Regions from separate parts of the Halomonas sp. DP3Y7-2 genome, predicted to be linked through region 2. Evidence: riboswitches for the same ligand, from Rfam matches in the RefSeq annotation. Region 2 holds a riboswitch; the other holds the start of a gene.
The links. Region 2 has a riboswitch for thiamine pyrophosphate ahead of thiC (phosphomethylpyrimidine synthase ThiC). Riboswitches for the same ligand answer to the same signal wherever they lie in the genome.
Positions count from the first base shown of each region.

Region 1: another riboswitch for thiamine pyrophosphate. It lies ahead of KUV45_RS15570 (sodium:solute symporter family protein); the one in region 2 lies ahead of thiC (phosphomethylpyrimidine synthase ThiC).

Region 1 is NZ_JAHVKJ010000010.1:722,449-726,093, reverse strand. Features, by position in the region: gene KUV45_RS15580 (diguanylate cyclase) at 1-340, opposite strand, end outside; gene KUV45_RS15575 (hypothetical protein) at 495-1,343, shown strand; TPP riboswitch at 1,416-1,579, shown strand; gene KUV45_RS15570 (sodium:solute symporter family protein) at 1,658-3,103, shown strand; gene KUV45_RS15565 (LLM class flavin-dependent oxidoreductase) at 3,369-3,645, opposite strand, start outside.
Region 2 is NZ_JAHVKJ010000010.1:581,636-585,280, forward strand. Features, by position in the region: gene thiC (phosphomethylpyrimidine synthase ThiC) at 1-1,686, opposite strand, end outside; TPP riboswitch at 1,779-1,913, opposite strand; gene tenA (thiaminase II) at 2,008-2,676, opposite strand; TPP riboswitch at 2,754-2,905, opposite strand; gene mdoH (glucans biosynthesis glucosyltransferase MdoH) at 3,076-3,645, opposite strand, start outside.

The DNA.
Region 1 (3,645 bases), 140 kb from region 2:
GATGATCCGCTAGCCGAGCCACTACACCATGGTCAGGTCGTTGCTGCATCGGCAGACGCAGCACCATGCTGCCATCAGGCAGCATCACGTAAGCCGAGCTACGGCTTTGCCCCCTTCCCTGCTCATCCCACTGCCTGCCCGCACCCGCCATGGCTTCTGCAAGCCTGGCGGAGTGCCCCTGCAGCTCCGACAACGAACGTCCGACAACCTCATCGCGAGATCCTCCCAACACCGACGCACAATCGCCGGCCACGTCTAGCACCACCGCCGCTGGCGACACCCTGACGAGTACCGTCCCGGCAAGCGTCAATGCTTCTCGCACCCAGGCATACTGGTCCATGCTGGCTCTCCTGGTCGTTCCCCTGACGTGATAGGACGCACAAGCATCCTTCTGGCCTGCTCATGAATTTGGCTGTTTGTATGGTTGAATGCATCAGAATTTTCCACGCTGCGTGGACAGCACGTTCGCTCACGGTGCTCAAGAGGCGAATGCCATGTATTACCAGAACTTGATGGCGATCGAGAGAGCTCTCTCGCTCACGTACCAAGGACATGCCGCCTGGCTGGTGACTCAACTGGGCAGCGCTTACGGTCTTGTGGATTACCGTATGCAGACCACTCAAGCGGAGCCGGTTGACGACGACGGCAACGCCTATCGACTACCGCATCCGTTTAAGGACCAGCGCCAGCACGCCGACGTCCATCACTCCCCCCTGACGACAGTCCATGTCAGCCAGGGTCGCGACCACGTCGCGGAACTACTGCTGCCGGACAGCCCGACACAGACCCATCTGGAAGTCCTGCACGCGACGCTGCTCGGACAACCTTCGCTGGTTCGCCTTATCAACTTAAATGGCTCCCCCGCCCGACTGAGGCGTGCCGAGCAACATGAGCCACTGGTACAGCAATGCGATCAGCTGCTTGCGCTGCTGGTCCAACCTGCGCTGCGCCTGGTAATGGCTGGGCAGATCAGGGACGTACATCGCATTGGCCTGCATGCCCATCAGAGGGGATTCGAAGTCATCTGGTGCAGAGGCCAGCCAGGCACTGCGCTTGCCGAGGACACTGTCTCACCAGACACTCCCACGTCAGGCCTGTCCTTTCCCATGTCAGACCTGTCCTTTCCCATGGAAGTCCAGCACGCTGAAGCTGCCCACTTTCTTGCCGGCGGCGGAGGGCATCGGCGCACCCTCGTGCTGAACGCTACCTCTGATACGTCGCTGGCAGAGGTGGCGAAGAGCTCGGGTTGCTTCGACTGCAACAACAACCCCCACCCCAGGCTCTCGGAGACGACCCACTGGCTGGATCGGGCCTGCCAAACACTGTCACTCGAGGGGCGTTAGCGGCGCGATGCTTCCGCAACGAGCGCCCTACCTTTCTGCAATTGACAGCCCCGCGAGCCGGCCCTAGTCTGGACCTCTTCCTAGGGGAGCCCTACTGGCCATACAGGTCGTGACAGCGCCGCGACAGCGCTGTATCGCACCAAGGCCATAGTACGGGGCTGAGATTCCGCATTGCGCGGTAACCCTTTGAACCTGATCCGGGTCATGCCGGCGAAGGGAAGGATGGTTGCCGCACTCCCTCTTTCTTCCTGCCCGCCGTCCGTCCCGATGTCCACTGGTCCCTGCGGACAACGATAAGAAAGAGGTTTCTCTCGATGATGCTCGACCCTCTCTGGACGGCGCTGTGGCTGCTGCTGTGCGCTGCCATCTTTGCCATTCCAGGCCTGCTCTACGCCCGACGCCGTCGGGGCGGCCTTGATGACTACATCTCCGCACGTAACAGCCAAAACACTCGTGCCACGGTGCTGACGTTGATTGCCACCACACTGGGCACCTGGATCCTGTTTGGACCGGCCCAGGCTGCCACCTGGGGCGGTATCGCGGCGGTCATTGGCTACGCGCTCGGCTCCATGGTGCCTCGCCTGATGATGATTCCTCTTGGTCGACGCATGCGGGAGCTGATTCCCGAAGGCCACGGCCTGACCGAGTTCGTGATCCACCGCTACGGCCGCACGATGTATGCCTTCACCCTGGCGATTATGCTGTTCTACCTGTTTATCTCTCTGGCTGCAGGGCTGACCGCCATCGCCCACATGGTGACCCTGCTGGCCCCAATCCCCCTCTGGCTGACCGCCAGCGTGGTGATGGTCGCTACCCTGCTCTACACCTTTTACGGCGGCCTGCGCACCACCATCTTCACTGACAAGGTGCAGATGCTGGTGATCCTGCCACTGCTGGCTCTCTTGCTCATGTTTGGCTGGCAGGCGGCGGGTGGCGTTGCTCCGACGCTCGAGGGGCTGCACGAGCGTGCTCCGCAACTGCTGGATATCACCGATGCTGGCGGCCTGCGCGCTGGCCTGACCTTCTTTCTCGCGGTGATGCTAACGGGTCTGTTCTACCAAGGAACCTGGCAGAGGATCTATGCGGCCCGGGATACTCGCGTGCTCAGGCGTGGCTTTTGGATCGCGGGACTCTTCAACTTCCCGGTCATCGTGCTCATGGGTTTGTTCGGTCTGGCGTTCATCGGCCTGGGACTTGAGGGAGACGGCTCCGTCGCTCTGTTCAGCGTATTGTTGTCCGACGTGCCGCTGTGGTTTGCCTTGGCCCTGATTCCTCTTGGCCTTGCGCTGGTAATGAGTAGCGCCGACACAACGATCAATGCCACCTCCAGCATTATCGCCGTCGACATGCACAGGCTGCTGCCCCAGGCCAGTGAGGCGGCCTTGATGAGAATGGCGCGCTGGCTCATCGTCGTCGCTGCAATACCAGTGACGTGGGTCGCTGCGCAGGGCTACAGCGTCCTCTACCTGTTCCTGCTGGCAGACCTGCTGTGCTCTGCCGCAGCCTTTCCGGTGTTTTTCGGCCTGTTCAACCGCCGCTATCACGGTCGCAATGCTGTGATCAGTACCGCAGCAGGTCTGCTGGCCGGACTGTGGATGTTCCCCTCGCCTAACGGTGGCACCGCGACGCTACTGGAATCCTTCCTGCTGGCTGCCTTTGTTCCGGTGCTGGTATCTCTCGTCCTGATGAAGCTGATGCCATCTCGGGAGAGCTACGACTTCGACCGAATGAGCGGCCTGGTGAGACGCTTCCAGAACTAAGGAAACGCTGAATAAATGTTTCGAGCGATGACAGGTCGGTAGCTGCCGGAGCGGAAAGACCGGAGTTTACATGCGGTTAAATGAGGATCTTGAGCACCGCCAGCAGCCGAGATATCGAGCGCAGTAATTTATGCAGTGTTTCCCTAAGGCAATCAAACCGACGCCACTGAACCGAAACCATAACGGCGGGGCGAGCTCCCCCGCTGTTATGGCGGATGTCTGTAGAGGCTGTCATGCCTAGCAGCAGTGTGAACAAGACGCCAGCTCAGCAGCTGGGGCGTGACAATCCAAGATGGTCGCGCAGCGTCTTGCCCTCATATTCCCGGCGGAAGACCCCACGTCGCTGCAATTCCGGCACGACCTGCTCGACGAAGTCCTCGATGCCCTGAGGCAGTGAGGGTGGCATCAGGTTAAAGCCTTCGGCCCCACCCTGTTCGACCCAGCGCTGCATCTCATCGGCAATTCCCTCCGGCGTGCCGACCATCGTGCAGTGCCCACCTCCGGCGGCGAGCCGCCCCATTAGCTGTCTCAGGGTTGGCCGT
Region 2 (3,645 bases):
GAACTCGAAGCGTGCCTTGGACAACGCATTGTCCCGGCGCTGAGCGCCGGGGTGCCCCTTGGCCAGATCCGCCGCATGGGCGGCGATCTTGTACGTGATGATCCCGGTCTTGACGTCGTCCTTGTCGGGCAGGCCCAGGTGCTCCTTGGGGGTGACGTAGCAGAGCATGGCGCAGCCGTACCAGCCGATCATCGCCGCGCCGATGCCTGAGGTGATGTGGTCATAGCCGGGAGCGATGTCGGTGACCAGCGGGCCCAGGGTATAGAAGGGCGCCTCGTCGCAGTACTCGAGCTGCTTGTCCATGTTCTCCTTGATCAGGTGCATGGGCACGTGGCCGGGCCCTTCTATCATCACCTGCACGTCGTGCTTCCAGGCAATGTGGGTCAGCTCGCCCAGGGTCTTGAGTTCGGCCATCTGAGCTTCGTCATTGGCATCTGCCACGGATCCCGGGCGCAGCCCATCGCCCAGCGAGAAGGCCACGTCATACTGCTTGCAGATCTCGCAGATCTCCTCGAAGTGGGTGTAGAGGAAGCTTTCCTGGTGGTGATAGAGACACCACTTGGCCATGATCGAGCCTCCCCGCGAGACGATGCCGGTGACTCGGCCAGCGGTCAGCGGCACATAGCGAAGAAGCACACCGGCGTGGATGGTGAAATAGTCCACCCCCTGTTCCGCCTGCTCGATCAAGGTGTCGCGAAAGACCTCCCAGGTCAGGTCCTCGGCCACGCCCTTGACCTTTTCCAGCGCCTGATAGAGTGGCACGGTACCGATCGGCACCGGTGAGTTGCGGATGATCCACTCACGGGTTTCATGGATGTTCTGTCCAGTGGACAGGTCCATGATCGTATCCGCCCCCCAGCGAATCCCCCAGGTCATCTTGTCCACTTCCTCTTCGATGGAGGAGGTCACCGCAGAGTTGCCTAGATTGCCGTTGATCTTCACCAGAAAGTTACGCCCGATGATCATCGGCTCGGCTTCGGGATGATTGATGTTGGCCGGGATGATGGCACGTCCGGCGGCCACTTCCTGGCGCACGAACTCGGGGGTGATCTCATCCGGCAAACGGGCTCCGAACGACTGGCCGGGGTGCTGGTGGCCAAGTATCGCTTCGACCTCGTCACTGCCACGATAAGGGTCCTGAAGGGCCTGTCGACGTTGATTCTCGCGAAGTGCAATGAACTCCATTTCCGGTGTGATGATGCCGCGCCGCGCGTAATGCAATTGGGTGACGTTGCCCGGGCGGCCATCGGCGGTCCTGGTGGCGCGGCGTGGTGTGCGCGTCAGCTCGAAGCGCAGCGGTGCCAGCAGCGGGTCATCGGCACGCCGGCGGCCGTACTCGGAGGTGGGACCGTCGAGCCACTCGGTGTCGTTGCGCTCCTCAATCCAGGGCCTGCGCAACTCGGCCAGTCCCTTGCGCAGATCGACCTGTATCGCCGGGTCGGTATAGGGGCCTGAGGTGTCGTACACCAGTAGCGGTGGATTGGCTTCGTCGGGGCCTGAGGTGCGCGTCGGCGACAGGGTGATTTCGCGAAATGGCACCCGCAGGTCGGGGCGGGAGCCCTCTACATAGACCTTGCGAGAGCCTGGCAGGGGAGTGACGGCGGCCTGGTCGACCCTGGCCGTCTCGGCCAGGAAGTGGGCGTCATGGCGGGATCTCGGATGAGACGAGGGATGGTCGAGTGACATAGGTGGTTTCCTCTCACGGCGGTGCAGGGCAAGTGGCGTCGCCCTGATGGTGGTAATGGCACGTCGCGAGGGAGAAGGGGGCGTCGAGGCCGTGGCCGTGAGCGCTTGATCCCTACGCTGGTCCTCGCCTCGATGCCGTAACATCGGGGGTATCCCCAGATCAGGTTCAACGGGTCTCATGCGCTGCATGATCTCAGCCGCTGGCTGCGGCACCCCGTCAAGCGTTGCTATTGTCAGCTTGTCTGTGTTGTCGAGCGCGATCACCCAGGTCGATCGCCCAGTACGATCGCTCAGTTCAATCGCCTAAAGGCGTCGCCAAGGTCAGTCACTCAGGTCTAGTCCCATCTGCCAGAAGTCTGTCTCGAGACGGGTCGCGTCGCTAAAGATGCGCGCCAGCCGTTCGAAACGAGCGCTCGATACCTGGCTGAGCTGGTCGTCGAGCCAGTGTCTTTCGCGCACGGCCGAGGCCTGAAAGTCAGGGCTTGCGTACATGGTGATCCAGGCATCGTAGGGATTGTCGCCACCACGCAGCGTCTCGGGATGATCCGCCAGCCAGCGACCGATATCGGCGTAGCCGACCATGCAGGGCGCCAGGGCAACGTGCAGGTCCAGCAGATCACCCCGACTGCCGGTGTCGAGGACGTAGCGGGTGTAGGCCAGGGTGGCACGTGCCTCCGGTAGACGGCTGAGCTCACTGTCGTCAATGCCCCATTCTCGGCAGTAGGCAAGATGCAGGCCCAGTTCGACCTCGAGGATCGTCTGCATCCCCTTGAAGGCCCCCTGCAAGCTCTCCAGGTTCTGGCTCTTGTAGGCAGCAAGGGCGTAGGCGCGTGAAAACTGCAGGAGAAACAGGTAGTCCTGCTTCAGATAGTGGCGAAAGCTGGCGTCATTCAGGTCGCCGCGCCCAAGTGCACGAACGAAGTCGTGCTCGGTATAGCGCCGCCAGTCGTCGCGGCAGGCAGCGATAAGGTCGTTGAAGCAGTAGCCCATGATAGCTCCGGCATAGTGGATCCGGTGGGCGGGGCAGAGAAGGACGGCGGGGAGGAAGGGCAGGCCCCCACAGGGAAGGCGTGCCACCGCCTGATTCCCTACGCCGGTTCAAGGTGTGAGTCCACACCGCACCCGGATCAGGTTCCACGGGATCGGTGCTGTCGGGCCGCTACACCACGCAGGCCCTGCACCATCTCAGCCGGATTGACCGGCACCCCGTCAAGCGAGTCGACCGCAGTCTAGCACGCCCCTGCGGCTTTGCCAGACACCACTTTCGGATAGCATCGGAAGGGGGCGTCAAGGGAGGTTGTCGAGAGAGACTACCTAATGATGACGCCGCGGCCATGAGGGTCACGGCCGCGGCGTCCTGCACCGACGCTGATGATGGCTTATGATGGATCAGCGACGATCTGGCGTGGGGGTGTCGATCGGGTGGCCAGGGTCGCTGTGCACCTCAGCCGATTGATGGGGGCGTCGGAAGGACTGCACAGGCATGTCTCGGGGACGCTCGCTGGGGGGAGCGGCCGGCGCGCCCGATGAGGGTAGCTGACTCTCGATGTGTAGATCGGCGACGACCCTGGGGGGGCGTGTCTCACTGGGTACCAGCAGAAGCCCGGCGCGGGCCAGGCGGCGGCCGATGGTCAGGCTGGAGCTCCAGCGCACCAGCGGAGCCGCCAGCACCAGGCCGAGCCAGACGGGCGTCAGCCAGAGAAAGAAGCTCGGAGTGTAGGCCCAGGTGACAAGAGCCCACACCGCACCAATCAGCGACCACAGCCAGGTATGGCGGAAGGCTTCCCGCCAGGGCAGTGCCCGCCCCTCTCGGGATTGCGGGTCCCAGGCAACGGTACGACCGGTCAGCACCTGGATCACGAAACGGCTGTGGAAGACCATCATCAGCGGTGCGATCAGCATGGCGAACAGGGTCTCCACCAGCATGCTCAAGACCAGTTTTGGGCGTCCCCCGTAGCC